DNA from 2 places in the Planococcus faecalis genome. Region 2 is predicted to be linked to the other one. Evidence: a T-box and tRNA genes for the amino acid it is inferred to sense, from the RefSeq annotation. Region 2 holds a T-box; the other holds one or more tRNA genes.
The links. A T-box is a leader RNA that pairs with one kind of tRNA and senses whether it is charged. The one in region 2 lies ahead of alaS (alanine--tRNA ligase), so its partner is inferred to be a tRNA-Ala.
Positions count from the first base shown of each region.

Region 1: it has a tRNA-Ala gene. The T-box ahead of alaS (alanine--tRNA ligase) is inferred to sense a tRNA for this amino acid. The anticodon was not compared.

Region 1 is NZ_CP019401.1:1,206,247-1,222,197, reverse strand. It holds gene menB (1,4-dihydroxy-2-naphthoyl-CoA synthase) at 1-370, opposite strand, end outside; gene menH (2-succinyl-6-hydroxy-2,4-cyclohexadiene-1-carboxylate synthase) at 367-1,194, opposite strand; gene menD (2-succinyl-5-enolpyruvyl-6-hydroxy-3-cyclohexene-1-carboxylic-acid synthase) at 1,191-2,891, opposite strand; gene AJGP001_RS06075 (isochorismate synthase) at 2,878-4,269, opposite strand; gene AJGP001_RS06070 (1,4-dihydroxy-2-naphthoate polyprenyltransferase) at 4,440-5,351, shown strand; gene AJGP001_RS06065 (DMT family transporter) at 5,482-6,447, shown strand; tRNA gene AJGP001_RS06060 (tRNA-Glu) at 6,461-6,532, opposite strand; tRNA gene AJGP001_RS06055 (tRNA-Ser) at 6,539-6,629, opposite strand; tRNA gene AJGP001_RS06050 (tRNA-Asn) at 6,634-6,708, opposite strand; tRNA gene AJGP001_RS06045 (tRNA-Ile) at 6,710-6,786, opposite strand; tRNA gene AJGP001_RS06040 (tRNA-Gly) at 6,800-6,873, opposite strand; tRNA gene AJGP001_RS06035 (tRNA-Phe) at 6,880-6,955, opposite strand; tRNA gene AJGP001_RS06030 (tRNA-Asp) at 6,973-7,048, opposite strand; tRNA gene AJGP001_RS06025 (tRNA-Met) at 7,052-7,128, opposite strand; tRNA gene AJGP001_RS06020 (tRNA-Ser) at 7,175-7,267, opposite strand; tRNA gene AJGP001_RS06015 (tRNA-Ile) at 7,283-7,359, opposite strand; tRNA gene AJGP001_RS06010 (tRNA-Met) at 7,368-7,441, opposite strand; tRNA gene AJGP001_RS06005 (tRNA-Ala) at 7,463-7,538, opposite strand; tRNA gene AJGP001_RS06000 (tRNA-Pro) at 7,545-7,621, opposite strand; tRNA gene AJGP001_RS05995 (tRNA-Arg) at 7,648-7,724, opposite strand; tRNA gene AJGP001_RS05990 (tRNA-Leu) at 7,756-7,844, opposite strand; tRNA gene AJGP001_RS05985 (tRNA-Gly) at 7,874-7,948, opposite strand; tRNA gene AJGP001_RS05980 (tRNA-Leu) at 7,954-8,038, opposite strand; tRNA gene AJGP001_RS05975 (tRNA-Lys) at 8,059-8,134, opposite strand; tRNA gene AJGP001_RS05970 (tRNA-Thr) at 8,142-8,217, opposite strand; tRNA gene AJGP001_RS05965 (tRNA-Val) at 8,229-8,304, opposite strand; rRNA gene rrf (5S ribosomal RNA) at 8,313-8,428, opposite strand; rRNA gene AJGP001_RS05955 (23S ribosomal RNA) at 8,567-11,499, opposite strand; rRNA gene AJGP001_RS05950 (16S ribosomal RNA) at 11,697-13,246, opposite strand; gene AJGP001_RS05945 (DMT family transporter) at 13,608-14,510, opposite strand; gene AJGP001_RS05940 (MgtC/SapB family protein) at 14,616-15,344, shown strand; gene AJGP001_RS05935 (cation diffusion facilitator family transporter) at 15,360-15,951, shown strand, end outside.
Region 2 is NZ_CP019401.1:1,483,366-1,499,316, reverse strand. It holds gene rsfS (ribosome silencing factor) at 1-263, opposite strand, end outside; gene yqeK (bis(5'-nucleosyl)-tetraphosphatase (symmetrical) YqeK) at 260-835, opposite strand; gene AJGP001_RS07465 (nicotinate-nucleotide adenylyltransferase) at 804-1,391, opposite strand; gene yhbY (ribosome assembly RNA-binding protein YhbY) at 1,388-1,687, opposite strand; gene aroE (shikimate dehydrogenase) at 1,674-2,501, opposite strand; gene yqeH (ribosome biogenesis GTPase YqeH) at 2,513-3,616, opposite strand; gene AJGP001_RS07445 (YqeG family HAD IIIA-type phosphatase) at 3,613-4,134, opposite strand; gene AJGP001_RS07440 (phosphatidylserine decarboxylase) at 4,173-4,946, opposite strand; gene pssA (CDP-diacylglycerol--serine O-phosphatidyltransferase) at 5,043-5,582, shown strand; gene mtnN (5'-methylthioadenosine/S-adenosylhomocysteine nucleosidase) at 5,641-6,345, opposite strand; gene AJGP001_RS07425 (DUF1510 family protein) at 6,413-7,102, opposite strand; gene greA (transcription elongation factor GreA) at 7,234-7,710, opposite strand; gene udk (uridine kinase) at 7,787-8,431, opposite strand; gene AJGP001_RS07410 (O-methyltransferase) at 8,447-9,052, opposite strand; gene mltG (endolytic transglycosylase MltG) at 9,143-10,267, opposite strand; gene AJGP001_RS07400 (DUF1292 domain-containing protein) at 10,393-10,701, opposite strand; gene ruvX (Holliday junction resolvase RuvX) at 10,715-11,131, opposite strand; gene AJGP001_RS07390 (IreB family regulatory phosphoprotein) at 11,134-11,400, opposite strand; gene alaS (alanine--tRNA ligase) at 11,490-14,114, opposite strand; T-box leader at 14,157-14,366, opposite strand; gene recD2 (SF1B family DNA helicase RecD2) at 14,661-15,951, opposite strand, start outside.

The DNA of each region.
Region 1 (15,951 bases), 280 kb from region 2:
AGACGTGTCCGCCGCCAATTGCATAGCCTGCAACCATTGCGACAACTGGTTTTGGAATAACACGGATTAAACGTTGTAGATCCAATACGTTCAAACGTGGAATTTCATCTTCCCCAACGTAACCACCGTGTCCGCGTACAGATTGGTCGCCACCTGAACAGAAAGCTTTTTCACCTTCGCCAGTTAAAACAATAACGCCTACATCTGCGTTATCGCGCGCACGTGAAAACGCATCAATCAATTCATGAACTGTTTTCGGACGGAATGCGTTGCGCACTTCCGGGCGGTTAATCGTAATTTTGGCAATGCCTTTAAAAATTTCATACTTAATGTCTTCGTATGTACGTTCTGTAATCCACTCGCGTGTCATGATTTTCCTCCTTGATAGTTCAAACTTAAATACTCTCTTACTATTGTAGCAAATTCAGCAGGTTTTTCCACATGTATTGCATGTCCTGCGTCGATAGTTTTATGAATGGCCTTTGGCATCAGACTAGCCATCTCTTTAGCAATCAACTCAAACTTCAAGTCCAACTGCCCTGTTACCAATAAAACCGGCATATTTAAACACATTAACTCTGCCCAATAAGTAGCTTGAGAACCGGTTCCCATACCGAGTAAACTATTCGCAAGCCCTACTGGATTTTGCTCCAAGCGTTCTTGGCGAATTGTGTCCTTGACCTTTTCTGGCAAAGATTTCTGACTATCGAACAATGCAATGTTTTCCCAGGAATCGATAAAACGCTCAAGACCTTGCGTAACAATTCGCTCTGCAAGATGTGCGTCATTGGCTCGGCGTTTTCTTCTGGCCTCTCCACTTCGGAGTCCAGGAGAAGCACTTTCTAGAATCAATCCACTAACTCGCACTGGAAATTCACAAGCATAAGCAAGCGCTGTACGCCCGCCCATTGAATAGCCGATAAGGGAAAAGTGATCAAGCTCTAACTGGTCAAACAAAGCATCTAAATTGGCGAGTTGCCGTTCCATTGTATAAAATTCGACTGATTTTGGACTCTCCGTCTTTCCGTGACCAATCAAATCAATGAAAACAAGTTTGTGGTCCGTCCAACCTGTTGCAACTGAGTGCCAGCTTTTTGTAGTGCCCGTAAAGCCATGCAGAAATACTACGGTTTCTTGTTTTTCTCGATTCCTTACTTCTATATGGTAGTGAGTTCCATTAACTGTTAGTTTCATTGCTTAGCCAGCTCCTCATCAAAGCGGCTCCATAATTTACGATGTGTCATCACATTATTTTCACGATTGGTGAACACTTCAATAATCTTCACTGATTTTGTTTTCGGCTCATCTAAAGCGGCAGCAAATTGGGCAATCGTTTCAGCAGATACATATTGCGCATCGTACATGTTCGCTGCATCGCTAAACGTTAATCCAGTCGGCGTACCGAACAGTTCTTCAAAATGACGTTCTTCTTGAGACTGAGGCAAATAAGAGAAAATGCCGCCACCATCGTTATTCATCACAACAATCGTCAAATCGGTTTCCTGCATTTTAGACGCAATCAAGCCGTTCATGTCATGCAAAAAGGATAAGTCGCCAATATATAAATACGCAGGTCGCTGTTTTGCCGCTTGTACGCCAAATGCCGTTGACACTACGCCATCAATGCCATTCGTCCCTCGGTTCGCATACATCATGACATCCCGCTCTGTTGATTGGAAGAAGGTATCCACGTCGCGAATTGGCATACTGCTACCAATGATCAAATCGCAGTTTTCCAATGTATCAAAAAACACTTTTGCTAACACGCCTTCATCCAACTCTTCTTGACTATGAAGAGCTACAACTTTCCAATATAAAGAGGATGCCTTGGTCCATTTTTCACGGTACGAATTCGTTTTTTTCATTTCTAAAGACAATTGCCACAAACCATTTATAGAAGCCTGAATGTGATGCGTTGCTACCGATTGCGCATCTCGCAACATCGGACTTTCATCAAACACCACATAAGTTTCAGGTCTAGCTGCTGCCAAAAACAAACTCAGTGGTTTTGAAACCGGTTGTGGCCCAATCCGAAACACGACTTGTGGGGTTACTTGTTCTTTAAACTCTTTATTTTTTAACAACGCATCGTATGAATCAACAATCAGATGTCTTGTAGTTGATGGACAATTGCCTCGTAAATTCGATAGTGGATCGGCAAGTACTGGCCAGTTGAGCTTTTGAACAAACTCCCAAAATTCAGGTGGCATCGGTTTGGTCATTTCCCCAACAATTAATAGTCCCCGGTCCTTTTTTAACACGTTCTGCAAAAACACACGACTTTCGGCAGATAGGGAAAGTTCTCCACCAAAATGGGCAATGTCTCCGCTACTTTCATAAGTTTGTTCGAAATCAATACCAAGTGGTTCACGAAACGGTACATTGATATGCACGGGTCCTCTTGGTTCACTGTTGGCATTTTGAACAGAACGGTGCAAATGACGCGTTAAGAACGCCAATTGATTTTCCGTTTCCGGCATCGGCAAATCAGTTGACCATTTAACGTGTGATCCAAACAAATTGATTTGATTGATTGCTTGCGGTGCCCCGACTTCTCGCAACTCGTGCGGTCGGTCAGCCGTTACGACGATTAACGGTACACGTGCGTAGTAAGCTTCGACGACTGCTGGAAAATAATTAGCGGCTGCAGTTCCAGATGTGCATAACAGCATCACCGGTTTACCAGACGCCTTCGCCATGCCCAGCGCGAAATAAGCTGCGGAACGTTCATCGATTTGACGGTATACCGTCAAGCCTTCTTGTTTCATACAAGCATAAGCTAATGGTGTTGAACGAGATCCTGGACTAATGACTGCAGCTGCCACGCCTAGTTCAACTAGTGAATGGGTGAATGCAGATACATATTCTGTTAACGCTTTACGACTCGTCACTCAATTGACCTCCCAATGCCCGGAGCATCGGCCTAAACTTAACCCATGTCTCGTCATATTCTGACTCTGGCGTGGAATCTGCTACAATTCCACCTCCCGCATATAAATAAGCTTCTTTGCCATCTAGTAAAGCCGACCGAATAGCAACCGCAAATTCGCCGTCTCCTTTGGCATCAATCCACCCAACAGGCGCAGCATAATAACCGCGATTCATTGCTTCGTAGTTCCGAATCATTTCCAACGCTAATAATTTGGGTTCTCCACCGAGTGCTGGCGTAGGATGAAGAACTTGCACCAAATCAAATAGCGTAGCACCTGGATTCAAGTCTCCTTCAACCGGTGTATATAAATGCTGAATATCCCTAATTTTCATCAATTTCGGCAATTTGGGTACGATTGTCCGACTGCAATTCGCTCTAAAAACTTCACTAATCATGTTTACTACATATTGATGTTCAGCACGATTTTTAGAATCTTTCAGTAAAATTTCCCCAAGTTCGGTATCCTTCTCAATGGTTTTTCCACGCGGAGTAGAACCCGCTAAACATGTTGAAAGGGCTTTATGATTTTCCACTTTTACTAATCGTTCAGGAGTCGCACCAAAGAAAAATTGGTCTTCTGCCTCCAAACCAAATAGAAAACTTTCAGGTTGTTCATTAGATACTTGATACAATGCTGAAGTCGGTGTAAACACATCTTCAAATTCCAGTTTCATCGTGCGTGCAATAACAACTTTTTCAACTTCTTTAGCTTTAATAATGTCGGTTACTTGTTTGATGGAATCCAAATAAGCTTGTTTTTTCAGTTCTATACGACCCGTTGTTTGCGGTTTATCGTATTTGTCCACTTCTGATACTTGGGCTGCATGGATCAATTTATCCCGCTCTTTGCGCATCGCCTCAAATTCTGCAAAACTCTCTTGCTTTTGAGTGATTAAATGGATACTAATAAAAGCCTGTTCTCCTTTTAACACTAGTTGAAAAGTCGGCACTGCGAAATAAGCCTGAGGAAATCTCTTCCATTCACTCGCTTTATTGTTTAACGGATCAAACGAAAATCCACCAAATAGAACCGGCTGAACCGAATGCTCTTCATTGACAATTTGGCGACATAAGTTCTGCCACTCTTTTTTTATTTCTTCAAATCTTCCATTTGCCTTGTTTGTAGACAATACATGGGCATGACCAATTCCGACCAACGTAAAGGTCTTTTCCCGATTTTGCCAGTACAGTCGTTTTCCTGAGTGGTCACTTCCGCCGGCTTCAAAAAATGCCAATGCTGACATGCGTGTTACTTCAATTGTTTCCGTATAAAAGCGGTAGCCTTCATATTGGCTATCCGCAGATTGTTGAGTCGATGAAGACGATTCTGAATTCACCTGATTACCTCCGTTTTAAGACAACAGTCTAGTTTATTCCACAAACGTTCTACTTTTTAATCTCTACCTTCTATCATACTCTTTTCTGCTAAAATCAGCACATCATTTGCTGTATTCACTGTTATTTTGAAGTACAATGAGGAGTGGAAAGAATTAAAGGAGAGAGATATATGACACATTCACTACAAGCAGACAGCGGATGGCGCGTATGGTGGCAACTAACTCGGCCGCATACCTTAACCGCTTCTTTCGCTCCCGTATTCCTCGGAACGATGATTGCTTTACAGTATTCCCTTATCGATTGGATTTTATTCCTAGCTATGCTCGTTGCGAGTTTGTTGATTCAAGCAGCTACTAATATGTTCAATGAATATTACGATTTTGCTAGAGGGTTAGACAATGAGAACTCTGTCGGTATTGGGGGTGCAATTGTTCGGAACGGTGTGAAACCGAAAACTGTATTAAATCTAGCTTTATTGTTCTACGGGATTGCTGCAGTTATTGGTCTCTATATTTGTTCACTAACTAGTTGGTGGCTTTTAGTTGTAGGTGCCGTTGCAATGGGGATTGGCTATTTTTATACCGGTGGGCCATATCCTATTGCCTACACACCTTTTGGCGAACTTTTCTCTGGCGTAGTCATGGGCTATTTGATTGTAATCATTGCCTTCTATATTCAAACGGGGATGGTAACCCTAGAAGCATCGTTACTTGCTATTCCGAGCACATTATTAGTAGCAGCTATTATGCTAGCCAATAACATTCGCGATATTGTGGGCGACGAAGAAAGTGGACGCAAAACACTTGCTATTTTGGTTAAAAGACCGGCAGCTGTCAATATTCTTATGTGGTTTTTCATTCTAGCCTACGTATGGATTGTCATTCTTATCCTAGTAGGAATATTGACACCGTGGGCCTTACTAGTCTTCATAAGCGTCATTAAACCTATTAAAGTCGTTCAAATCTTTAAACGTTTTACAGAACCTCTAAAGGTGATGCCGGCGATGAAAGATACTGGAAAAACAAATACATTTGTGGCTTTTTTACTTGGAATTGGGTTACTGATTGATTACCTTCTATAATATAGACAAACAAAAAAGGATTTCTAGAGAAATCCTTTTTTTGTTTGTCTAAAATAATACTTTGAAGAACAGTTAATTATAAGTTATAGTAAATAAATAATTCTAAATTTTCGAATGAGGAGGATATATAGTGAAACCTATCATCATCGGCATTATTGCAGCTTTTTTCTTTGCATTTACTTTCGTACTCAACGCCACGATGGAAGCTGACGGCGGGAATTGGATCTGGAGTGCGTCTCTCCGATACTTTTTCATGATTCCCTTTTTACTTTTGATTGTTGTATTAAGAAAGAACTTAAAACCGCTGTTACAAGAAATGAATAAAAACAAAAGAGCTTGGACCCTATGGAGTTTTGTTGGATTTGGCTTATTCTATGCTCCACTATGTTTCGCTGCAGCCTATTCCCCTGGCTGGCTCATCGCAGGAACATGGCAAATTACCATAGTCGCTGGTACATTACTTGCTCCCTTATTTCTCATTACCATACATAGCAATAAAGAAACTACTCAACTAAGAGGAAAGATTCCTGTTAAAAGCTTGATGATTTCTTTTATCATATTAGCAGGAGTCAGTTTAATGCAACTTGAACATGTAGCAGTTGTTTCTTCTTCAACACTTTGGTTCGGTTTTATCCCTGTTATCCTCGCAGCTTTCGCATACCCATTAGGAAATAGAAAAATGATGGATATATGTGGAGGTAGGTTGGATGCGTATCAGAGGGTTTTGGGCATGACACTAGCTAGTCTACCTTTTTGGTTTATCCTATCATTATATGGGCTTGTTACTGTAGGTGGACCTAGCGCTTCACAAAGCTTACAAACTTTAATTGTAGCAATCAGTTCAGGTGTAATGGCAACAGTACTCTTCTTTAAAGCGACTGATCTAGTTAGAGGCGATATGCAGAAACTAGGAGCAGTAGAAGCGACACAATCAATGGAAGTTTTATTTGCGTTAGCAGGAGAAGCACTTTTCTTGTCAATTATCTTACCTTCAAGCTTAGCAATAATCGGGATTTTCATTGTAATGCTTGGCATGATTCTTCACAGTCTTAATTCTAGTAAAACGAAAAAAAGTGTTATGCAATTAAATGCATAACACTTTTTTATAATGACCCCTACGGGATTCGAACCCGTGTTACCGCCGTGAAAGGGCGGTGTCTTAACCGCTTGACCAAGGGGCCAAATACTGGCGGAGAAGGAGGGATTTGAACCCTCGCGCCGGTTGCCCGACCTACACCCTTAGCAGGGGCGCCTCTTCAGCCACTTGAGTACTTCCCCAGTATGGCTCCGAAGGTAGGACTCGAACCTACGACCATCGCATTAACAGTGCGGTGCTCTACCACTGAGCTACTTCGGAATGGTGGGCCTAAATGGACTCGAACCATCGACCTCACGCTTATCAGGCGTGCGCTCTAACCAGCTGAGCTATAGGCCCATATGTAATATTATGGAGCGGGTGGGGGGAATCGAACCCCCATCATCAGCTTGGAAGGCTGAGGTTTTACCACTAAACTACACCCGCATAAAATGGTGGGTCAGGACGGAATCGAACCGCCGACACTTAGAGCTTCAATCTAATGCTCTACCGACTGAGCTACTGACCCACTTTATTTATTGGAAATGGCGGTCCCGACCGGGATCGAACCGGCGATCTCCTGCGTGACAGGCAGGCATGTTAACCGCTACACCACGGGACCATTTGGTTGCGGGGGCAGGATTTGAACCTGCGACCTTTGGGTTATGAGCCCAACGAGCTACCGAACTGCTCCACCCCGCGACAATAGTATAATTCAAAAGAAATTCGTCCACACATTTTAAAAATATGGAGGAGGAAGAGGGATTCGAACCCCCGCGGGATTTGACTCCCCTGTCGGTTTTCAAGACCGATCCCTTCAGCCAAACTTGGGTATTCCTCCGAGATAAAATACATATGGTGGACCTTGCAGGACTCGAACCTGCGACCGGACGGTTATGAGCCGTCTGCTCTAACCAACTGAGCTAAAGGTCCTAAAAAAGTGGCGGCAGAGGGGATCGAACCCCCGACCTCACGGGTATGAACCGTACGCTCTAGCCAGCTGAGCTACGCCGCCGGGATCTTTACTTTAAAAAGTTGGTGGAGCCTAGCGGGATCGAACCGCTGACCTCCTGCGTGCAAGGCAGGCGCTCTCCCAGCTGAGCTAAGGCCCCATTGTTTGGTCGGGAAGACAGGATTCGAACCTGCGACCCCTTGGTCCCAAACCAAGTGCTCTACCAAGCTGAGCTACTTCCCGAACTTGAGTTGCTGAGTATAAAAATATGGTGCGCCCGAGAGGACTCGAACCTCTAACCGCTTGATTCGTAGTCAAGTACTCTATCCAATTGAGCTACGGGCGCATATGATGCTATTCACTATTTCGTGAAAAGATGGTGCCGAGGACCGGAATCGAACCGGTACGGTAGTCACCTACCGCAGGATTTTAAGTCCTGTGCGTCTGCCAGTTCCGCCACCCCGGCTAAGGGTCGGTATCACGTGCAAATAAATATGGAGCGGAAGACGAGGTTCGAACTCGCGACCTCCACCTTGGCAAGGTGGCGTTCTACCACTGAACTACTTCCGCAAAAATGGTGCGGGTGAAGGGAGTCGAACCCCCACGCCCGAAGGCGCTAGATCCTAAGTCTAGTGCGTCTGCCAGTTCCGCCACACCCGCGTGGCAATATAAAATTAAAATGGTGAGCCATGAAGGATTCGAACCTTCGACCCTCTGATTAAAAGTCAGATGCTCTACCAGCTGAGCTAATGGCTCGAAAAAGTGGTGCCGGAGAAAGGAGTCGAACCCTCGACCTACTGATTACAAGTCAGTTGCTCTACCAACTGAGCTACTCCGGCAAAAGAAATAATGGTGGAGGATGACGGGATCGAACCGCCGACCCTCTGCTTGTAAGGCAGATGCTCTCCCAGCTGAGCTAATCCTCCGATATATTGCCCAGCGACGTCCTACTCTCACAGGGGGAAACCCCCAACTACCATCGGCGCAAAAGAGCTTAACTGCCGTGTTCGGGATGGGAACGGGTGTGGCCTCTTTGCCATCATCACTGGACTATTTGGTTTTGAAAGACAAGATTTATTATACCAGTAGTACTGTTTTTTTCAAGCTTTTTTTACAAAAACTTGGGCTTATTCTTTCAAAACTGGATAAACGACAGGTGAAACAGGCAAGTTTTTCGCATACAGTGTGTTGGTTAAGTCCTCGATCGATTAGTATTCGTCAGCTGCACGTATCGCTACGCTTCCACCTCGAACCTATCTACCTCATCGTCTTTGAGGGATCTTACTTGCTTGCGCAATGGGAAATCTCATCTTGAGGGGGGCTTCGTGCTTAGATGCTTTCAGCACTTATCCCGGCCACACATAGCTACCCAGCGATGCCCTTGGCAGAACAACTGGTACACCAGCGGTGTGTCCATCCCGGTCCTCTCGTACTAAGGACAGCTCCTCTCAAATTTCCTGCGCCCGCGACGGATAGGGACCGAACTGTCTCACGACGTTCTGAACCCAGCTCGCGTACCGCTTTAATGGGCGAACAGCCCAACCCTTGGGACCGACTACAGCCCCAGGATGCGATGAGCCGACATCGAGGTGCCAAACCTCCCCGTCGATGTGGACTCTTGGGGGAGATAAGCCTGTTATCCCCGGGGTAGCTTTTATCCGTTGAGCGATGGCCCTTCCATGCGGAACCACCGGATCACTAAGCCCGTCTTTCGACCCTGCTCGACCTGTACGTCTCGCAGTCAAGCTCCCTTCTGCCTTTACACTCTACGAATGATTTCCAACCATTCTGAGGGAACCTTTGGGCGCCTCCGTTACTCTTTAGGAGGCGACCGCCCCAGTCAAACTGCCCGCCTGACACTGTCTCCCAAGCCGATCAGGCTTGTGGGTTAGAATTTCAATACAACCAGGGTAGTATCCCACTGACGCCTCCTCCGAAGCTAGCGCTCCGGAATCTCAGGCTCCTACCTATCCTGTACAAGTTGCACCAAAATTCAATATCAGGCTACAGTAAAGCTCCACGGGGTCTTTCCGTCCTGTCGCGGGTAACCTGCATCTTCACAGGTACTATAATTTCACCGAGTCTCTCGTTGAGACAGTGCCCAGATCGTTACGCCTTTCGTGCGGGTCGGAACTTACCCGACAAGGAATTTCGCTACCTTAGGACCGTTATAGTTACGGCCGCCGTTTACTGGGGCTTCAATTCGCACCTTCGCTTGCGCTAAGCACTCCTCTTAACCTTCCAGCACCGGGCAGGCGTCAGCCCCTATACGTCACCTTACGGTTTTGCAGAGACCTGTGTTTTTGCTAAACAGTCGCCTGGGCCTATTCACTGCGGCTCTCTCGGGCTATTCACCCTACCAGAGCACCCCTTCTCCCGAAGTTACGGGGTCATTTTGCCGAGTTCCTTAACGAGAGTTCACTCGCTCACCTTAGAATTCTCTTCTCGCCTACCTGTGTCGGTTTGCGGTACGGGCACCTCCCGCCTCGCTAGAGGCTTTTCTTGGCAGTGTGAAATCAGGGACTCAAGGGTAAACCCTCTTGCCGTCACAGCTCAACGTATTAGAAATGGGATTTGCCTCATTTCACGCCTCACTGCTTGGACGTGCACAACCAACGGCACGCTCTCCTTATCCTTCTGCGTCCCCCCATTGCTCAAACGGCGGGGAGGTGGTACAGGAATATCAACCTGTTGTCCATCGTCTACGCCTATCGGCCTCGACTTAGGTCCCGACTAACCCTGAGCGGACGAGCCTTCCTCAGGAAACCTTAGGCATTCGGTGGACGGGATTCTCACCCGTCTTTCGTTACTCATACCGGCATTCTCACTTCTAAGCGCTCCACCAGTCCTTCCGGTCTGACTTCAACGCCCTTAGAACGCTCTCCTACCACGGATCTCTAACGAGATCCATCCACAGCTTCGGTAATCCGTTTAGCCCCGGTACATTTTCGGCGCAGTGTCACTCGACCAGTGAGCTATTACGCACTCTTTAAATGATGGCTGCTTCTAAGCCAACATCCTGGTTGTCTAAGCAACGCCACATCCTTTTCCACTTAACGGATATTTGGGGACCTTAGCTGGTGGTCTGGGCTGTTTCCCTCTTGACTACGGATCTTATCACTCGCAGTCTGACTCCCAAGCATAAATCACTGGCATTCGGAGTTTGTCTGAATTCGGTAACCCGGGATGGGCCCCTAGTCCAAACAGTGCTCTACCTCCAGGATTCTCAATCTTGAGGCTAGCCCTAAAGCTATTTCGGAGAGAACCAGCTATCTCCAGGTTCGATTGGAATTTCTCCGCTACCCACACCTCATCCCCGCACTTTTCAACGTGCGTGGGTTCGGGCCTCCAGTAAGTGTTACCTTACCTTCACCCTGGACATGGGTAGATCACCTGGTTTCGGGTCTACAACTGCATACTCTGTCGCCCTATTCAGACTCGCTTTCGCTGCGGCTCCGCCTTCTCAGCTTAACCTTGCATGCAATCGTAACTCGCCGGTTCATTCTACAAAAGGCACGCCATCACCCATTAACGGGCTTTGACTACTTGTAGGCACACGGTTTCAGGATCTATTTCACTCCCCTTCCGGGGTGCTTTTCACCTTTCCCTCACGGTACTGGTTCACTATCGGTCACTAGGAAGTATTTAGCCTTGGGAGATGGTCCTCCCAGATTCCGACGGAATTTCACGTGTTCCGCCGTACTCAGGATCCACTCTGGAGGGATAGGGTTTTCGGCTACGGGGCTGTTACCCGCTGCGGCGGACCGTTCCAGGTCGCTTCGCCTAATCCTATCTTTTGTAACTCCGTATAGAGTGTCCTACAACCCCAAGAGGCAAGCCTCTTGGTTTGGGCTGATCCCGTTTCGCTCGCCGCTACTCAGGGAATCGCATTTGCTTTCTCTTCCTCCAGGTACTTAGATGTTTCAGTTCCCTGGGTCTGCCTTCTCATGTGCTATAGATTCACACATGGATACTACCCGATTAAAGGCAGTGGGTTCCCCCATTCGGAAATCTCCGGATCACAGCTCACTTACAGCTCCCCGAAGCATATCGGTGTTAGTGCCGTCCTTCTTCGGCTCCTAGTGCCAAGGCATCCACCGTGCGCCCTTTCTAACTTAACCACTGGTTAATTAAAAAGTTGTGACGAAATCGTCACGCGTACTTGAATTACTTGCTTTGTTTCAATGTCGTTTTATCCAGTTTTCAAAGAACAAGGTTGAAAGTCACAAAAAAAGGCGTTGCCGCCTGAAGGTGAACCTTCAAAACTGAACGCAAAACGTCAACCCCGAGACAAGCTCGGTTCCGAATTTATCCTTAGAAAGGAGGTGATCCAGCCGCACCTTCCGATACGGCTACCTTGTTACGACTTCACCCCAATCATCTGTCCCACCTTCGGCGGCTGGCTCCACAAGGGTTACCTCACCGACTTCGGGTGTTACAAACTCTCGTGGTGTGACGGGCGGTGTGTACAAGGCCCGGGAACGTATTCACCGTGGCATGCTGATCCACGATTACTAGCGATTCCGGCTTCATGCAGGCGAGTTGCAGCCTGCAATCCGAACTGAGAACGGTTTTCTGGGATTGGCTTGCCCTCGCGGGGTTGCAGCCCTTTGTACCGTCCATTGTAGCACGTGTGTAGCCCAGGTCATAAGGGGCATGATGATTTGACGTCATCCCCACCTTCCTCCGGTTTGTCACCGGCAGTCACCTTAGAGTGCCCAACTGAATGCTGGCAACTAAGATCAAGGGTTGCGCTCGTTGCGGGACTTAACCCAACATCTCACGACACGAGCTGACGACAACCATGCACCACCTGTCACCACTGTCCCCGAAGGGAAAAGTGTATCTCTACACCGGTCAGTGGGATGTCAAGACCTGGTAAGGTTCTTCGCGTTGCTTCGAATTAAACCACATGCTCCACCGCTTGTGCGGGCCCCCGTCAATTCCTTTGAGTTTCAGCCTTGCGGCCGTACTCCCCAGGCGGAGTGCTTAATGCGTTAGCTGCAGCACTAAGGGGCGGAAACCCCCTAACACTTAGCACTCATCGTTTACGGCGTGGACTACCAGGGTATCTAATCCTGTTTGCTCCCCACGCTTTCGCGCCTCAGCGTCAGTTACAGACCAGAAAGTCGCCTTCGCCACTGGTGTTCCTCCACATCTCTACGCATTTCACCGCTACACATGGAATTCCACTTTCCTCTTCTGCACTCAAGTTCCCCAGTTTCCAATGACCCTCCACGGTTGAGCCGTGGGCTTTCACATCGGACTTAAAGAACCGCCTGCGCGCGCTTTACGCCCAATAATTCCGGACAACGCTTGCCACCTACGTATTACCGCGGCTGCTGGCACGTAGTTAGCCGTGGCTTTCTGGTGAGGTACCGTCAAGGTACCAGTAGTTACTTGGTACTTGTTCTTCCCTCACAACAGAGTTTTACGATCCGAAAACCTTCGTCACTCACGCGGCGTTGCTCCGTCAGACTTTCGTCCATTGCGGAAGATTCCCTACTGCTGCCTCCCGTAGGAGTCTGGGCCGTGTCTCAGTCCCAGTGTGGCCGATCACCCTCTCAGGTCGGCTACGCATCGTCGCCTTGGTAGGCCATTACCCCACCAACTAGCTAATGCGCCGCGGGCCCATCCTGCAGTGACAGCCGAAACCGTCTTTCCGTGCAGCCTCAGGAGAGGCCGCAAACTATTCGGTATTAGCACCGGTTTCCCGGAGTTATCCCGATCTGCAGGGCAGGTTGCCCACGTGTTACTCACCCGTCCGCCGCTAAACAATGGGAGCAAGCTCCCAAAGTTCCGCTCGACTTGCATGTATTAGGCACGCCGCCAGCGTTCGTCCTGAGCCAGGATCAAACTCTCCATTATAGAGTAGTGTTGATTGCTCAATACTGCTGGCGTATCGCCGTCCGAAGACGCACGATTCGCTTTGATCTGCTCAATGCTGATCAGTAAGTTGTCGTCACGAACACCGAGAAGGAAAACAACTTTGCTCTGGTTGCCAAAGGCAACCTTCGCAAAAGCCGTTCTCGCACCGAAGTGCTCGTGACGTCTTTCGTTGACGTTTTGCTGTTCAGTTTTCAAGGTTCAAGTTGTTGTTTTTTTAGCCGCGCTCATTGGCGACTTAATTAATATATCTCATCCCAACTTCGTTGTCAATACTATTTCAAAATATTTTTACGAGTTGTCTTAAGGACATATATAAATATAAACCGCCACGAGCAAAAAATCAAGCCTTTATTTTTAAAAAGTACATTTTAATTTTTTGGTAGTCTGCAACGAATAGCGTTATCCCCGCTAACACTACACTTCCACCAACAATTTGAGATACACTTAAATATTCTCCGAGTATGAAATACGCTAGTATAGCTGCTCCTATCGGCTCAAAAAGAATAGCAATTGATATAACATTCGTGCTTACCCATTTTAAAGCCCAGTTAAATAATGTATGCCCTAACAGATTCGGAATAATCGCTAACAACAAAAACCACATCCACTCAGAGGCTGGGTAAGGACCAAAAGATTCTCCTTTGAATACAATATAGAAGAATAATGTTATTGTGCTAACTCCGTAAACCACAAATGTATACGTGACCAGTGATAACCTCTTTCTGACATCTTGACCAAATAATAAATATGCCGTAATTAAAGCACAAGCTATTAAAGCCAACAAATCTCCGTAAAGAGCACTTCCACTCACTTTGAAATCACCGTAGCCAATTAAAACACTTCCCGCAATTGCAATAGCTCCCGCAATAAGCGTCTTAATAGATACTTTCTCTTTAAAGAAGAAGTATGTACCAGCAAAAGCGAACAGCGGTTGCAAGGTTACAAGGACAGTCGAGCTTGCAACTGACGTATAATTAAGCGATTCAAACCATAAAATAAAGTGAAAAGATAAAAACACACCCGCAATTGACGCAAAAACCCAATCTCTTTTGCTTAGCTTTTTGATTTCGTGGGTATATTTTAAAAAGAAGACTGGGCTCATGATCAACACCGAAAACAACATCCGGTAAAAAGCTGTCACTCCTGAATCGGCAGATGTCATCTTAACAAAAATAGCCGATAACGCTACTGAGAATACTCCTATCATAATAGGGATATATGGATGAATAGCCGGTTTTTCCATACCTACACCTCTTCTTCTATATTAACTTCACCGACGACACACTTAACAAGTTTGCCACGTTCGCTAAAGAGAATCAATACAAGACAAAAAAATGGAGGTTTTTTTATGGAGTTTTTCAGCGCAATGCAAATTTCTTCATATGAAACTTTCTTTAAACTTGTCATAGCCGCTCTCTTAAGTTTAGCAATCGGACTGGAAAGGGAATTAAAAAGAAAGCCTGTCGGATTAAAAACGAGTATCGTTATCTCTACGTTCAGTTGTTTACTAACCATCATCTCGATTGAATCTGCCTATATTGCACAAGGTAGCGAGTATGCTAATGTTAATATTACAATGGATCCCTTGCGTCTTGCCGCACAGATTGTTTCAGGTATTGGTTTTTTAGGGGCTGGCGTAATTTTAAAACGTGGCAACGATTCTATTTCAGGACTTACGACTGCGGCCATGATTTGGGGAGCTGGAGGAATTGGGATTGCAGTTGCTGCTGGCTTTTATATCGAAGCCGTAACTGCGGTCTTACTCGTCCTGATTGGAATAGAAGTTTTGCCTCACCTACTTTTTAAGTTTGGGCCAAAACGTTTGAAGATGGTTGAAGCAAATTTAAAGGTAGTTGTCACTGATCGAACATCCATACGGGAGGTGCTAAATGAATTAAAAATAAATGGGTCCGTGATCGAAAGCATTTCAATCGCCTACTCAGATGAAGTAGGTTCTTCTTTCTTTCATGAACTTCGGATTCGTATGTCTGTCCCTCACGACAAAGACACCATTGATTTGTACCAAGAAATATCAGACATGAAAAATGTTGTGCATGTTGAAATCGAATTAATTTGACCGAGGAGGATTTTTATGAAAGAGTTTTTCGGATTATTGAAAAATGGCAATAAGCCGTCTTTGACGGCAGCAGTCATTAATACGTTTATCGCAATTATGAAAGGTGTGGCGTTTTTCTTCACAGGGAATGTCGCCATGTTCGCTGAAACAATGCACTCTATCGGAGACGCAGCGAACCAGTATTTCGTTTTTATTGGCTCTGCACTCTCTAAGAAGGCGCCGACCAAGCAATTTCCAAATGGTTTCGGGCGTCTATTGAACATCGTTCTCTTAGGTGCCGTCTTGATTGTTGGAATCATGGCATATGAAACTATTATCGAAGGCTGGCATCAAATGACAAAACCAGTCGAAGCAGAAGGATTCATCATCAGTGTTGTGGTATTATCCATCGCAATCATTCTTGAATTTTTTGTTCTTTATAAAGCCGGAAAAGAAATCCTTCACGAAGCAGGCGTTAAAGGTGGAGCTCTAGCTCCCTTGACTACAAGTTTTTCTCACTTGAATCGAGCGAAGCCTGCAACTAAATTAGTGTTTTTAGAAGATTTGGTTGCAACTGCAGGTGGGGTCCTTGCCTTAACCGCTGTATTAATCGCGCATTACACTGGCT
Region 2 (15,951 bases):
TGTGCGACTACATCACCAAGATCGACAAGAATCCATCGTGCAGAGTCGAATCCTTCAATGCTTTTCACTTCATGGCCTTCTTCGTGGGCTTTATCCATAATTTCTCTTGCAATTGATTGAACTTGACGATCTGAATTCCCTGTACAGATGACAAAATAGTCAGCTAGCAACGAAATTCCCTCCATATTTAAAACAACGATATCTTCTGCTTTTTTATCTTCTGCTGCGTTATACGCTACTTGTAGTAAAGTTTCTTTAGTCATTCTTTCACTTTCCCTTTCTGTTGCACGAAGTAATTGTAACACTTCAGTGAATCCGGAAATACCGGTTGATTTTTTGATTTTAAAAATTCGATGGAATGTTTGATCGCGGCTTCCATCATAACATCCAATCCTTGATTTTTTAATTGTCGCAATTCTTCAACACCTGAAAATTTGCGGTTTGGTTCGATTAAATCAGCAATATAGACGACTTTTTCCAAATCAGACATCGCTTCACGTCCCGTCGTATGGTAACGAATGGCGTTAAGTACGTCTTCATCGGTAACCCCAAATTCGCTTTTCGCTAAATGAGCGCCTACAGGAGCATGCCAAAGTTCTGCGTGGTATTCGAGTAGTAAAGGATCCATGTTTTCAGAAACGATGACAGATTTCATCCATTCTCGATCTGAAAATTTTGCAACATCATGCAAAATTGCTGCTGTTTGCGCATTGGATTCGGACACTTTAAATGCTTTAGCGAGTTCAGTTGCGGTATCCACTACACCAAGCACATGAGTAAATCGGTTTTCTGGAAGTCGTTCTTTAACGGTCTGAAGCATGTGGTTGTGATCCATACAAGCGCTCCTTTCGAATAAAAGCTTCCACTTTCTCCGGCACCAGAAAGGCGAGGGGCCCGCGTGCAGCAACCCGTTCTCTCAATAATGTGGATGACAATCGCAATTCCGGAGAATCAATCAGCATCACCGGATAAGGTGTCTCTGTAGTATACCCCGGCCGCTTAACACCAATAAAGCGAATCAACTTTACCAACTCATCAATTCGGTGCCAAGAAGACAAACCTTCTACCATGTCGGCTCCAATAATAAAATGGAATTCGACGTCAGGTTCTTGTTCAGACAGTTTTGTTAAGGTATCAAAAGAATAAGAAACTCCACCCTGTTTGATTTCGAAGTCTTCTACTTTAAATTGGTCGTGATCAGAAATCGCGAGCCTAGTCATCGCGAGCCGCTGCTCGGCACTAGCACCTGCAACTTCTTTATGAGGCGCAATATAATTGGGCATAAAACGGACTTCAGCCAATTCGGCCGCGAAAAGCGCTTCACTCGCCATGATTAAATGACCGAGATGAGGCGGATTAAATGTTCCGCCTAGAATCCCAACTTTTTTCATCTTTTAACCGGTAGCTCGATTCGTTTATTATGAACCGATTGTTTGTAAAGTACGACAGTGTGACCAATCAATTGAACCAACTGTGATTTTGTGCCTTTAGCAAGAGCTACTGCTACTTCATCTTTGCCGTCTTCATTGTTTTGAAGAATACTAATTTTGACCAATTCGCGCTTTTCTAATGCTTCTTTGATTTGAACGAGCATGGCATCACTGACGCCGCCTTTACCTACCTGGAAAATGGGTGCAAGATGATGTGCTTCGCTTTTCAAAAAGCTTTTTTGTTTAGTTGTTAACATAAGTGCCTCCTAGTTTTTCTGTGATCATTTGGATCATTTTTTCAGTATTTGGCTGTATCCCTGTCCATTTTTCAAAAGCAATTGCTCCTTGATAAACAAACATACCAACGCCATTTGAGATAATGCAATTTTTTTCTCGTGCTTTTTTCAAGAACGGTGTTTCCAGTGGATTATAAATAATATCCGCTACTAAAGTTCCTGATTTTACTCGGTCCAGTGAAATCGGCAACGCTTCACCTGTCGCTAATCCAACAGAAGTCGTTTGAATCACAATTGCAAATTCATCCAATTGTTGTTCAGATTCAATGAGCGTCATGGCAGAAGCATTTGTTTCTGCCGCTAGCTCTTCTGCACGCCGGTAGGTTCGGTTGGTAATGGTCACATTCGTAAAGCCAGCGCGCTTCAAAGCAAAAGCAATTCCTCTTGCCGCACCACCTGCGCCAATCAGTAACACTTTTGATGTCTTATCGATGACATGAACAAATAGCGAGCGAACAAAGCCGTCACCATCTGTATTTGATCCAACATAATGAGTTCCATCAAAATTCACCGTATTGACAGCATTCATTTGCGAAGCACTTTCTTCTAGTTTTCCTAAAAGTGGAACAATGGATTGCTTGTGCGGAAGTGTAATATTAAAACCACTGATGCCCAATGTTTTCATAGCTTCCAATGACTTTTTCAATTGCGACGGTTCCACATGAATCGGTAGGTAAGCAGCTTCTATGCCATGTTCATCAAACCACGATTCATGCATAAATGGGGATAAGGAATGAGCAATTGGATCACCAATTACTGCGTACCATTTCTTCATCTAAAAACCTCCTAAATCAACGATGGGCGTAAGAGAACTTCCACACCCTTAGGCGCGTGAGCAGCAATAACGGCGTTGCCGTGCTGTATAGTAATCCAACCAAGTCCAGAAAACACAATATCCATTTTTGCATCTTTGACACTAAATTCGTGGCGCACCAACTCTGGAAAATCGTCTTTGTATTCAGCTGACGGTGGTGCTAGCATATCGCCTAGATGTTGTGCGTACAAAGCATCCGCGTTCTCTAGTTTAGTTCGGTGAATCCCTAAGTCATTAGCAATGTGGACAGTGAATGATGAACGCTCACCTTGAATAAAGTCAAATCGTGCCAATCCGCCAACAAATAATGTTTGCCCTGCATTTAATTGGAACACACGAGGCTTAATTTCTTTTTTCGGCATAATTTGTTTGAGATCTGCTGTTTTTAAATGGTGAGCCAATTGATGATGATTGATAATTCCTGGTGTATCAAATAATGAACGTTTATCATCCAAAGGAATTTCAATCATATCCAATGTCGTTCCAGGGAAATGTGAAGTCGTAATGACATCTGCTTGCCCTGTCGCTTGCTTAATCACGCGGTTGATGAATGTCGATTTCCCAACATTCGTACACCCTACCACATAGACGTCTTTGCCTTTACGGTATTTTTCGATTGCTTCCATCGCTTCTGGAACTCCGGTTCCTCTGTGAGCACTTACCGTTAATACGTCAATCGGTTTCAATCCTAATTTTTTAGCTTCTTGTTTCATCCAGTTGATTAATTTAGGCTGTTTCACTGACTTCGGTAACAAATCCGCTTTATTGGCAATCAGTAAAATATCATTATTCCCGACAAAACGGTGAAGACCAGGAAGCCAGCTGCCATTAAAATCAAAAATATCGACGATTTTGACAATCAACCCCTCGCGTTCGCCCAAGCCGTTTAAAATCTTCAGAAAGTCATCATCCGTTAATGAAACAGGCTGAAGTTCATTGTAATTTTTCAGGCGAAAACAGCGTTGACAAATAATTTCTTCTTTTTCTAACGAAGACGGTGGTGCATAGCCTACCTCTTCTTTATGTTCAGTTTGAATCTGCACACCGCATCCGATGCAAGTTGGCATTTCGCTCACTTTTCTTCCTCCCACATCAATTGTCCTTTTTCTTTCAACTTCTTCATGATTTTACGCTCGACTCTTCGGTTAAAACGAGTAAAAAAGCCATCTGACTGCGCTACTGGCAATACTAGTATGGTATGCATCTTGTTCAAATTGCCTCCGAAGATATCCGTTAACATTTGATCTCCAATAACCACGACTTGATCGCGTTTTGCTTCCATAATGCGCAGTGCTTTTCTAAAAGCGCGGCCCATCGGCTTACGAGCTTGATAAATAAATGGAATTCCTAAAGGATCCGCAAACGACTTGACGCGCAATTCCTTATTATTGGAAACGATTACTACTTGAATACCGGCATCTTTCATCGATTTCAGCCATTCAATCAATTTCGGGGTAGCATCTGGACGATCCCATTCTACAAGTGTATTATCTAAATCCGTAATTATCCCTTTAATATTCTTTTCAATTAATATTTCTGGCTTAATGTCAAAAACGTCTTTTACATACTCACTAGGTACAAAATTTTGATACACTCTAACTCACTCCTGTTTTCCGAACTTAATTCTATTGATTATACCATATTTCCTAGTGCTTCTCCCACCTTGATCCGTTGTCCAGAAGACATATCTTCGACAAATCTAACGGAATTGTTCTCAAAAAACAACACAACCGTTGAACCAAAGCTGAAATAGCCCACTTCGCTGCCTTTTTCCCAGTCACTACCGGTCTCTGTGAGTTTAATAGAATTTACAAACATGGCACCGACTTTGACGACCAACATCTTGCCAAACTCAGTTTCTAACTCCGTAATCATCCGGTAGTTGCCACTGATCGGCGCTTTGCCGTATTGCAATCCAGCTGCGTTAACCGGATATGATTTTTTGCCAAGCACATATTGTCTCTTCACTGTGCCATCAGCCGGACTGTGGATACGGTGATAGTCAGCTGGCGATAAATACAGCACTGCGTATTTCCCGTTTTGGTAGCAATCAGCTAAATCGCTATCCCCTAACAAGTCGGCTAATGAATAGTCGTGTCCTTTCACAAAAAAACGACTATCTTTTCGTAGGTCCCCAATGATTTCAATTTTCCCATCCACTGGAGACACGACAGAAACTTCAGCAATTGGCCGACTACTGCCAGTAAGTTTACGAACAAAAAAATCATGAAGTGTCTGAAAGCTTTCTAAAGGTTTTTCGATTTCATCCGTTGCGATTTGATATGTTTTTATATAGCTCGGTATAAATCTGCGGCTTTTTTGAGAACCGGCAAATTGGCGAATTAAATTAGAAGTAAAAGCTCCGTTCGTTAGTTCTATTGAACGCTGGTACAAATATTTTTTCATCGAGATGCCTCCGTTGCTAAAATAGTCTACCATTATTTTACCTTTCGCAGTATAATAGATTGAACAAGTTTACAAAAAAAGAAGGAGTGTTTTCCATTGTTAATAATCGAAAGAATGGATCACACCATAAAAAAGCTGAAGTCACAGGCCGCAAACTCCATTACGATTGGTAATATGTTGTTTGGCGGGGCTTCTCTTATGGCCACTTTAAATGGATCTTATAGCTATAGCGTGCTATTTATATTTATTGCAGCTTTTTTAGACCGCTTTGACGGTATGGTGGCAAGAAAGTTTAATCAAGAATCTGATTTAGGCAAACAACTCGATTCAATGAGCGATTTGTTGTCCTTTGGTGTTGCACCCGCAATTTTAATTTATCAACTTGTCTTGTCAGACTTCGGTTTTATTGGAATGGTTTTTACTGTACTTTATCTGTCATGTGGCGCTTTTCGCTTGGCGCGTTTTAACATTTCAGACTCGACTGGATACTTTACTGGGTTGCCTATTACAGCTGCAGGTACAGTTATCACTTTATCGTATTTTGCGTTGTCGGTATTTTCACCGGTCGTCTATATGTTTTTATTTGTTCTTTGTTCTTTGTTAATGATCAGTACCTTTACCTTGAAAAAAGTTTAAAAAAAGCTGAGTGACGTTAAGAAAACGTCCCCAGCTTTTTTATTTTGTCTTCACAAAATCAGATACGTGCGGCTAGCTGGCTGATGACACTGAAAACAATTTCTGTTGAATGCTTAGCCGCTACAGGCAAGAATTCTTCAAACGATACCGATGATTCTTTTCCGGCAATATCTGACAATGCACGAATGACGATAAAAGCCACATCAAATTGATAGCACACTTGCGCAACTGCCGCCGCTTCCATTTCAGCTGCTTTCATCGACGGGAAATGTTCCCGCACTTTTGCGACACGCTCTGGATCGTTCATAAATGAATCTCCTGTAGCAATCAATCCAACCGCATAATCGTGCTGCCCCATTTCCTTAACTGCTTTAACGGCTAGCTCAATCAATTCTTTATTAGAAGTAAAAGCTGCTGGCAATTGAGGTACTTGGCCCATTTCATAACCAAAGACAGTTACATCTACATCATGGTGACGAACTTCGTCTGAAATCACGACTGCACCGACTTCTAGTTCCTCATCAAAACCGCCTGCTGAGCCAATATTGATAACAATATCAGGTTTATATTGTTGAAGTAAAATCGTCGTTGACATGGCCGCATTTACTTTACCAATTCCGCTTTTTAACAATATAATTTCCTGTTCTTCGTATGTACCTAAAGTAAATTCGCATTTTGCAATTTCTTCCGTTTGCGGATTTTCTAGTCTACTTCTTAATAATTGAACTTCTTCTTCCATTGCACCGATTACACCGATTCTCATATTGCCATTCCTCATTTCATCTTAATTTCATTACAATTTCATTTGATAAAAGAAAAAGACGCCTTTATTAATAGGCGCCATTAAGCGTTTTTAAGACGTCCATTTTTACTGGTTTCCAGCCTTCGCCATCGACCCATTCCATATGGACGCGGTATTTTTCAGATTCATCTTTCGACTGAACAGTCGCTATCGATTTCTGCGGACCACCGCCATTTTTTATCATCATGACATACATATTATTTTGATCAAGGCCGGTCGCATAAGAAACGGCTTGAACTTTTTCGTTCCAGTCAGCTGAATTTTTTTGATAGACAGAAACATGATCGCCTTTTTGCTTCGTGCCAATCGGCTCCCAGCTGGTGTTAATCACGGTTTCTTCGACAATCGGATCGCTCGAGTCTTCCCGTGTAATTGTTCCACCTTTAATGGCAGACTCTTCTTTTTCTTTTTCTTCTTCCGCTTTTTTAGCGGCCTCTTTTTCTTTTTCAGCAGCTTCTTTTTCAGCAGCTTCTTTTTCTTTAGCTGTTTCTTCAGTGCCTTCGCTGTCTTCAGTACCACTCGTTTGTTCGTCGATTTCAGGCGAACTCGCTACTTGATCCGGATCTTGAGCTTGTTCGTTCCCTCCGCCAAAAAGCATGGAAACTCCAATTATGAGAATCAATGCAAATACCAAGCCAATCAAAATGTTCAAAATCGAATTTGATCGGTTTTTCTTTTTCTTCAAACGAGAGGGATACGGCTTTTCTTCGTTATTCATGGAATGTCCCCCTTTCTTAATAGTTTACCATTAATACACTATGACAAATTTGACGTTTCAGCGTTAAATACGTTTCATTTACAGTTCAACTAATGAGAAACGGCCATCCTTTTTAAAGAATGGCCGCTTGATCACGTGATTGAAAGAATCTTGATTTCCATTTCTCCGCCTGGTGTTAATACTTTAACATTTTCACCAATCGTGCGGCCAATCATGCTTTTCGCAATTGGAGAATCGTTTGAAATGCGACCTTCTAAAGGATCTGCTTCTGCTGATCCAACAATTGTATAAGACTCTTTATCGCCATCTGGAACTTCTATGAATGTTACAGTCGTCCCTAAGCGAACGACATCTTTGTTTGATTCATTTTCATTTATGATAACTGCGTTACGGATCATCGATTCAAGTGTTGAGATGCGACCTTCTACAAAAGCCTGATCTTCTTTCGCAGAGTCATACTCAGCGTTCTCAGATAAATCACCAAAATCACGAGCGATTTTGATTCGTTCGACTACTTCTTTACGTTTAATTGTTTTTAAAAAATCCAGTTCATCTTCCAACTTCTGCTTTCCTGCAGCTGTCATTGGAAATTGTTTTTCGTTAGCCATTGTTCCCACTCCTTCAACTGCTGACCTGGATGCCTACATCCGTCAGTCTCGTATCATCATATTATAGTTTCACTATCTATTCAAGAATAGTTTTAATTTTTGTAACCATTAAATCGATTGCCACTTCATTTTGGCCACCTTCAGGAATAATTACATCGGCATACCGTTTTGTCGGTTCAATAAATTGATTATGCATCGGTCGAACAACCGTTAAATACTGTTCAATAACAGAATCGATTGTCCGCCCGCGTTCATTAATGTCACGCAATAGACGACGAATAATGCGCAAATCACCATCTGTATCGACGAATAATTTAATATCCATTAGTTCACGCAAACGCGGATCTTCAAGTACTAATATGCCTTCCAGTATAATAACATCTTTTGGCTCGATTACTACAGTTTCTTCTGCACGTGTATGTAAAGCATAATTGTAAACCGGTTTTTCGATTGCACGACGCTCAAGCAATTCGTTGATATGATCAATTAACAAATCCGTATCAAATGCTAATGGATGGTCGTAATTTGTTTCCAAGCGCTCATCAAAAGCCAAATGACTTTGGTCTTTGTAATAATAGTCCTGCTCGATGACGACGACTGAGTTTTCTTTAAAGACTTCATAAATTGAATTCGTTACACTCGTTTTTCCCGAGCCCGAACCCCCTGCGATTCCAATAACGACCGGCCGTTTAGTAGACATATTAGTTAGCTCCCTGTAAATCTCTTTTTAGTGTATTTATTTCTTTCTGCAAATCAGTATGCCATCACCTGAGGATAATAATTCTGTATCATAGCACGGGTGATTGAGCATATGTTCTTTAAAAGTCGCCAAATTGCGAATCATCGTCCGTTTCCTTCTCGGTACGTCCGACAATGGCATATCTGAAAGACCATGCATGGTCATGTTATCGCAATAGATAATACCACCTGTTGGCAATAACGTTTCGTATTTGTCGAAAAAGCGCTCGTATTGACCTTTGGCAGCATCTATAAAAATTGCATCATACTGCGGTTTCAGTTGGGATAGTTCCAGTTCTAGTGCATCTGCATGATAAATACGGATGCGACTCGCTAACTCTGTTTGAGCAATAAATTCCAACGCCTTTTGATACCGTGAGTCATCGCGTTCTACAGTATCCACTGTGCAAGCAGGTAACGCCTCAGCCATTTTAATCGCTGAAAAACCAATCGCTGCACCAATTTCAAGAATCTGTTTAGGCTGTTGAATTTTTAAAAGTTCAACTAGCTCTCCGATACCTTGATCCTCCATGATGGGAATGTGATGCAGAGCAGCATACGTCTGAATCGCTTTAAGCGTCGTTGATAATTGATTGGTCACCATACAAATAAGCTCCTTTTCGACTCAGCAAAAATTACTTCAAATCTTACCATAAAAAGAGAAGGAAAGCGAGGACGCTTCCTTCTAAGTGGTTTACTCTCCAATATACTCGTCTCGATTCTTCAAATGCTCTTCGTAAGTTTTAGCAAAGTGATTCTTGCCTTCCTTGTCCGCTAAGAAATAGAGGTAATCGGTTTTTGCAGGGTCTAGTACTGCTTGAATCGAAGAGCCTCCTGCATTTGCGATAGGTCCCGGTGGCAACCCTTTGTTTTGGTATGTGCTGTACGGGTGTTCAAATTCGTAATCCTTGTTAAACAAACGCTCTTTGTGTTTGCCCATTGCGTAAATTACAGTTGGATCTGTCTGCAATGGCATATCGTCTTCTAAGCGATTGTAAAAAACACTAGCAATCGTTTGGCGATCAGATTGTGCTGTGGCTTCTTCTTCTAAAAGAGAAGCAAAAGTCAATAACCAATGAGGCGACTTTTCGAGTTCTTCTAAGACACCTTGGTATGGTACAACGTTGGATTGTGTCGCATTGAGCATTTGCTCAATAATTAACGTTAACGATGGCTCTTCTTCATACATAGGATAAGTTGCCGGGAATAGATATCCTTCAAGAGGGTGACGAATATTATCACCTCGTATTTCGTCAGTCAATAAATCTGGATATTTAACCATCAACTCTTCAATATATGCAGGGTCATCAATTTGTTTCAGAAATTCTTCTGCCGTATACGATGTTTTTTTAGCGATAACATTTTCAGCGATTTCTTCAACCGTTAAACCTTCTGGAACATTAATGGTAAACAACGGTTCATGATAAACCTTACCCGTTTTCAAACTTTCCGTAATTTCATCCAGCGTCATCGACTGCATCAAATCATAGGTTCCTGCTTGAAACTCAGATTCATTTTTAAATTTGACATAGTATTTATAGATGCGCGCGTCTTCAATCACATTATTTTCTTCAAGCAGTGCCGCAATGCTGTCCAGACTCGAACCGATTGGGACTTCAACGGTAATCACTTTTTCTGAGTCGGCATCTACCGGCTCTAAGGCATCAGTGACATAGCTATAGGTTTTAAAACCTGCAATCCCAATGATAATTACTAGGATCAGTGCGACTATTAATACGATGCGTCGGACGACTCTCACTTCCTTCTTTTTTTCTTTCATACGTTCAAACATAATTTCTTTTTTTGATGGTTTCCCCACGGGTTTTCCCCCTAGCTTTTCTGTACTGCAAAAGTTGAGCTAGTTATAGCTCACTTCTACCAGTATACAAGAAAAGTGCACAAAAGAAAAAGGCGGAATCAGCAATCAATTCCGCCCTCATCTTTTTAAAGCTCTTCGTTTTCTTCTTCTTCGTCAAGGAACGTGTTCAACATTTCTTCAATCATGTCCCACTCTTCATCAGTTTCAACTGGGCGAAGCTCTCCGCCACCTTCAGTTTCATCTGATTCAGGGTTTTCTGTGAATGAAGATGCGTGAATTTCAATTTCGCCTTCTTCATCTTCTTCAGCGCCAATTGGGAAATACAAAACATATGATTTTCCGAAATCTGCTGATTCAAATGTAAACAATACTTCAAATAATTGCTCGTTGCCGTTTTCATCAACGACTGTAATGTGTTCTTGTCCGTGTTCCATTTGCGTCACCTCATTATTTTTTAAAATCAAGATAGCCCTGCAAAATCATGACTGCTGCCATCTTGTCGATCACTTTTTTGCGATTTTTGCGACTGACATCCGCGGAGATTAACATCTTCTCTGCTGCAGACGTTGTAAGCCGTTCATCCCATAGGACCACCGGTATACTATACGCTTCTTTCAGCAAATCTGCAAATCTTTCGGATGCTTGAGCACGTGGCCCAATTGAATTGTTCATGTTTTTCGGGTACCCCACAACTGCTTCAGTCACTTCATATTGTTTGATTAGTTCACCGAGACGGACCATGCCAAATTCCTCGATGGCTTCATTTATTTTGATGGTTTCGATTCCCTGAGCTGTCCAGCCCATCGGATCACTAATCGCGACTCCAATTGTTTTCGAACCAACATCAAGTCCAATTATGCGCATCCTTATTCTCCGTTATTCTTCTTAATATAGAACTTTACAAGTTCCTCTAGAATTTCATCCCGTTCTAGTTTGCGAATCATATTTCGCGCATCCTGATGGCGAGGAATATAAGCCGGATCACCTGATAATAAATATCCGACGATCTGATTGATCGGGTTATAGCCTTTTTCTTCAAGTGCAGCATGGACCTGTAGCATCACTTGCTTCACTTCTTGCTCCATCGACTCATCAGACGAATCGAATTTCATAGTTCGATCAAATGAACTCACGACAAGCACCTCGCTTTCGGATTTTAAATAGGAATAATTGCTCCTGCTGTCTGCTTCTTATTATAACCGATAGCGGTCATTTATTAAACCTATTTCACTAAGCTATAAACGGATTCAAGTGCCGACTCTAACTTGTCGACATCTTTTGCACCTGCCATTGCCATATCTGGCCGGCCGCCACCTTTGCCGCCACATTGTTCTGCTACGTGTTTAACGATTTGTCCTGCATGATAATCTCCGCCTGCCAAGTCTTTTGTCACGCCTGCTGCAAGCATCACTTTATCTCCGTCTGTCGCACCAAGAACGATTACTGCTTTACCCATTTTCGTTTTCAAGTCATCCATCATTTGACGCAATTGGTTATTGTCTTTTGCTTCGACTTTAACGGACAGTACGGTAATGTCTCCAATTTTTTGAGCTGCATCTAAAATGCCCGCAGATTGCGCGTTAGAGATTTTCGCAAGCAAGGATTCATTTTCACGTTGCAAGGCTTTTATTTCAGCTTGAACCGATTGCGCTTTTTGAATCATCTCTTTCGGAGAAGATTTTAATAATCCTGCCGCCTGTTCTAATACGTGCTCACTGTCTTTCAAGTTTTCATAGGCACCTTTACCTGTTAGCGCTTCGATTCTGCGTACCCCAGCACCTATGCCGCCTTCAGAAACAATTTTAAACAAGCCAATTTCCGATGTATTGAATACGTGAACGCCACCACATAACTCTAGTGAATAGTCGCCAATTTCAACGACGCGTACAACATCCCCGTATTTCTCACCGAACAATGCCATTGCACCCATATCTTTTGCTTCTTGCAAGTTATGGTATCCAGTTTGAACTGCGATTCCTTCCCATACTTTTTCGTTAACGATTTTCTCAATGGTCTCTAACTCTTCTTTCGTGACTTGGCCAAAATGAGAAAAATCAAAACGTAAACGATCTGGACCTACATAAGATCCCGCTTGGTTAACATGCGTTCCTAACGTATCTTTTAGCGCTTGGTGCAAAAGGTGTGTCGCTGTATGGTTTTTCACCGTATGACGACGATCTGCTGCGTCTACTTGTGCTGTTACAGACGCCAGTGTTAATTCTCCCGTGTTAATACGAACAGAATGTAAATTTTGGCCATTTGGTGCTTTTTTAACGTTTAATACAGTCGCTTGAACCAAATCATTGCTCAAGGTTCCGCGATCTGCTATTTGTCCGCCACTTTCTGCATAAAATGGTGTTTGATCTAGAATAACTTGAACTTCTTCGCCTTCATGTGCACGGTCAGCAAGTTCACCATCCTTAATAATAACTACTACTTTAGCATCTGAAACAGTCTGGCTATAGCCAATAAATTCACTGGCTGTTTTAATATTACCCAAAACTTCAGATTGAGTTTGCATCGAATTAACGTTTTGACGCGCGTTTCTTGCACGATCACGCTGCGCTTGCATCGCTGCTTCAAAGCCATTATGGTCGATGGTCATGCCTTCTTCTTCCGCATATTCCTCAGTCAATTCAACCGGGAACCCGTATGTGTCATAAAGACGGAATGCATCTTCACCAGGAATTTCTGTTTGTCCGTTCGCTTTTTGTTTTTCCACAACCGAAGACAAAATTGCTAAGCCGTCATGAAGTGTTTCGTGGAAACGCTGTTCTTCTAGTTTCATCACACGAATGATAAAGTCTTGTTTGTTGTTAACTTCTGGGTAAAAGCTCTTCATAATGTCTCCAACCACTGGTACTAGCTCAAACAAGAATGGCTGTTCAACGCCTAATTTTTTCGCATAACGTACGGCACGACGTAATAAGCGACGTAATACATATCCACGGCCTTCGTTAGATGGAAGGGCTCCGTCACCAATCGCAAATGCAACCGTACGGATGTGGTCAGCAATCACTTTAAACGCCATATCCATATCCGCGTCTTCGCCATATGTTTTCCCCGAAATTTCTTCCGTTTTTCGGATAATCGGTACGAATAAATCCGTATCGTAGTTGGTTGCTACATCTTGAGCCACACAAGCCATGCGCTCTAAGCCCATTCCTGTATCAATGTTTTGTTTAGGCAGTAATGTGTAGGTGTGATCCGCGTTGTGGTTGAATTGTGAGAACACCAAGTTCCAAATTTCCAAATAACGATCATTTTCGCCACCAGGATATAATTCAGGGTCAGTCAAATCGTTGCCGTAGCTTTCGCCGCGATCATAGAAAATTTCAGAGTTCGGACCACTTGGGCCTTCACCGATATCCCAGAAATTCCCTTCCAAACGAATAATGCGCTCCGCAGGTACACCCACTTCATTTAACCAAATTGCATATGCTTCTTCGTCTTCTGGATGAACTGTTATAGAAAGTTTTTCAGCGTCAAAACCGATCCATTTGTCGTCCGTTAAAAATTCCCAAGCCCAGTGAATCGCTTCAGTTTTAAAGTATTCGCCGATTGAAAAGTTCCCAAGCATTTCAAAGAATGTATGGTGACGCGCTGTTTTACCAACGTTTTCAATATCGTTCGTACGAATTGATTTTTGTGCATTTACGATTCTAGGATTGTTTGGAATGACACGGCCATCAAAGTATTTCTTTAAGGTAGCGACGCCACTGTTAATCCACAACAAGGAAGGATCTTCAAAAGGAACAAGCGGTGCACTTGGCTCCTGATCGTGGCCCTTTTCTTTAAAGAAATCAATATACATTTGTCTAATGTCTTCTGCTTTTAAATTTTTCATCTATTTTTCCTCCTTAACATAATAAAAAGCCTTCATCCCAAAAAAAGGGACGAAGGCTTTATTTCGCGGTACCACCCTAGTTACACAAAGCAGCATGCTCTGTGTCTCTCGAACACCTTAACGCGGTTCAACGGCAGGAATTAGCTGCACTCCGGAGTAGCTTTCTAAAATCGACTGTCGTCGGAGCCTTTCAGCCTAGGGTCCCGTTTCTTTTCGAATGCGATTTTATACTGTCTCCATCAATGTGTTTGTCTATCAATCTAATTTGAATTATAGAAAAAGCTTTGCGTGATGTCAATAGTGATACTTTAATTGGGCAGTGTTACTGCGTAAACCAAATCCGCTTTCCTGCGGGCTTGCGCCGAACTAACTCGGCCTTAACGCCCGAGTGGATTTCGGCACTTCGCTATCCCGCGGGAGTCTCCGTTGGTTTACTTCGTAACTTACATAACAAGTATTTATATGAAATTTAGTTTCAACACAAACAGGAAACCGCATTCTAAATTACGGTTTCCTTTGCATGTTGTGTAAATTTTAAAGATCTACTCAAGCTTCCATAAACTTTTGTGGAGTAATGCCTTCCATGCCAATCATTGGATGGATGGCGTGGACATTTTCGGCAGTTAAACTGACGGGACCGCTCTGTTCTGTCTCGACTTGTTGCTTTGTTTGTTGTTCGGTTTTTGGTTGTTCGGTTGTGACCGCTAGACGGCTTTTTAATGTGGTCATGCGCTGTGCGTCGTCCGTGCGTTCAACTCCGTAACGGAAGACGCTTGGATCTCCACAGAGAATAAGAAAATCCCTACTCCGGGTAATGCCCGTGTAAAGCAAATTGCGGCGCAACATTTTCATGTAGCCCCGAACTACTGGCATGATGACGGTTGGAAATTCAGATCCTTGTGACTTATGGATTGAACAACAGTACGCTAGCGTGAGTTGGTTTAAATCGCTACGTTCATAAGTTACTTCAATGCCATCAAAAGATGCTACTAACATGTCTTGTTTTTCAACGGTTTCTTTGGCTTTCATAATAGCGACAATTTCACCCATGTCACCATTAAAGACATTGCTTTCTGGTTGATTGACGAGCTGCAACACTTTATCGCCAATGCGGTACGTAATGTCACCAAATGCTAATTCTTTTCGTTTGCCATCCGGATTCGGGTTGACCATTTCTTGAATCAGACGGTTCAAAGCATCGATTCCAGCTGGTCCTTTATACATCGGAGCAAGCACTTGGATGTCTTTAATCGAATGACCTTTCGACAAGGCACTCCTCACAACTTTTTCAACAACAGCAGGAATTTGGTCGGCTCCCGCTTTGATAAATGAACGATCGGCCGTCTTTACAGTGATGTCTTCAGGCAATTGTCCATTTTTCATTTGATGGGCGAGTTCAATGATGGAGGAACCTGACGCTTGTCGGTAAATATCGGTTAGCTCAACAGTTGGAATCCGTTTTGATTCGAGTAAATCTCTTAGCACTTGTCCGGGACCAACCGGCGGCAATTGATCTTGGTCTCCAACGAAAATTAGCTGTGCGTCTTCTGGTACTGCTTTTAGCAGTTGATGAGCAAGCCACGTATCAACCATCGACATTTCATCGATAATAATTAATTTGCCTTCGATTTCTTTTTCGGTTTCTTCGTCTTTTTCTTGGCCATTAAAGCCTAATAAACGGTGGATTGTCATTGCCGGTAGGTCAGTGGATTCACTCAAGCGCTTGGCCGCACGTCCCGTTGGTGCTGCTAGGATAATGGGAAACGGCTCTTTTTTCTTGGCGTATTCTTTCGGATCGAGTGACAACCCGTGCAGTTCTGCATAGATTTCCACCAAT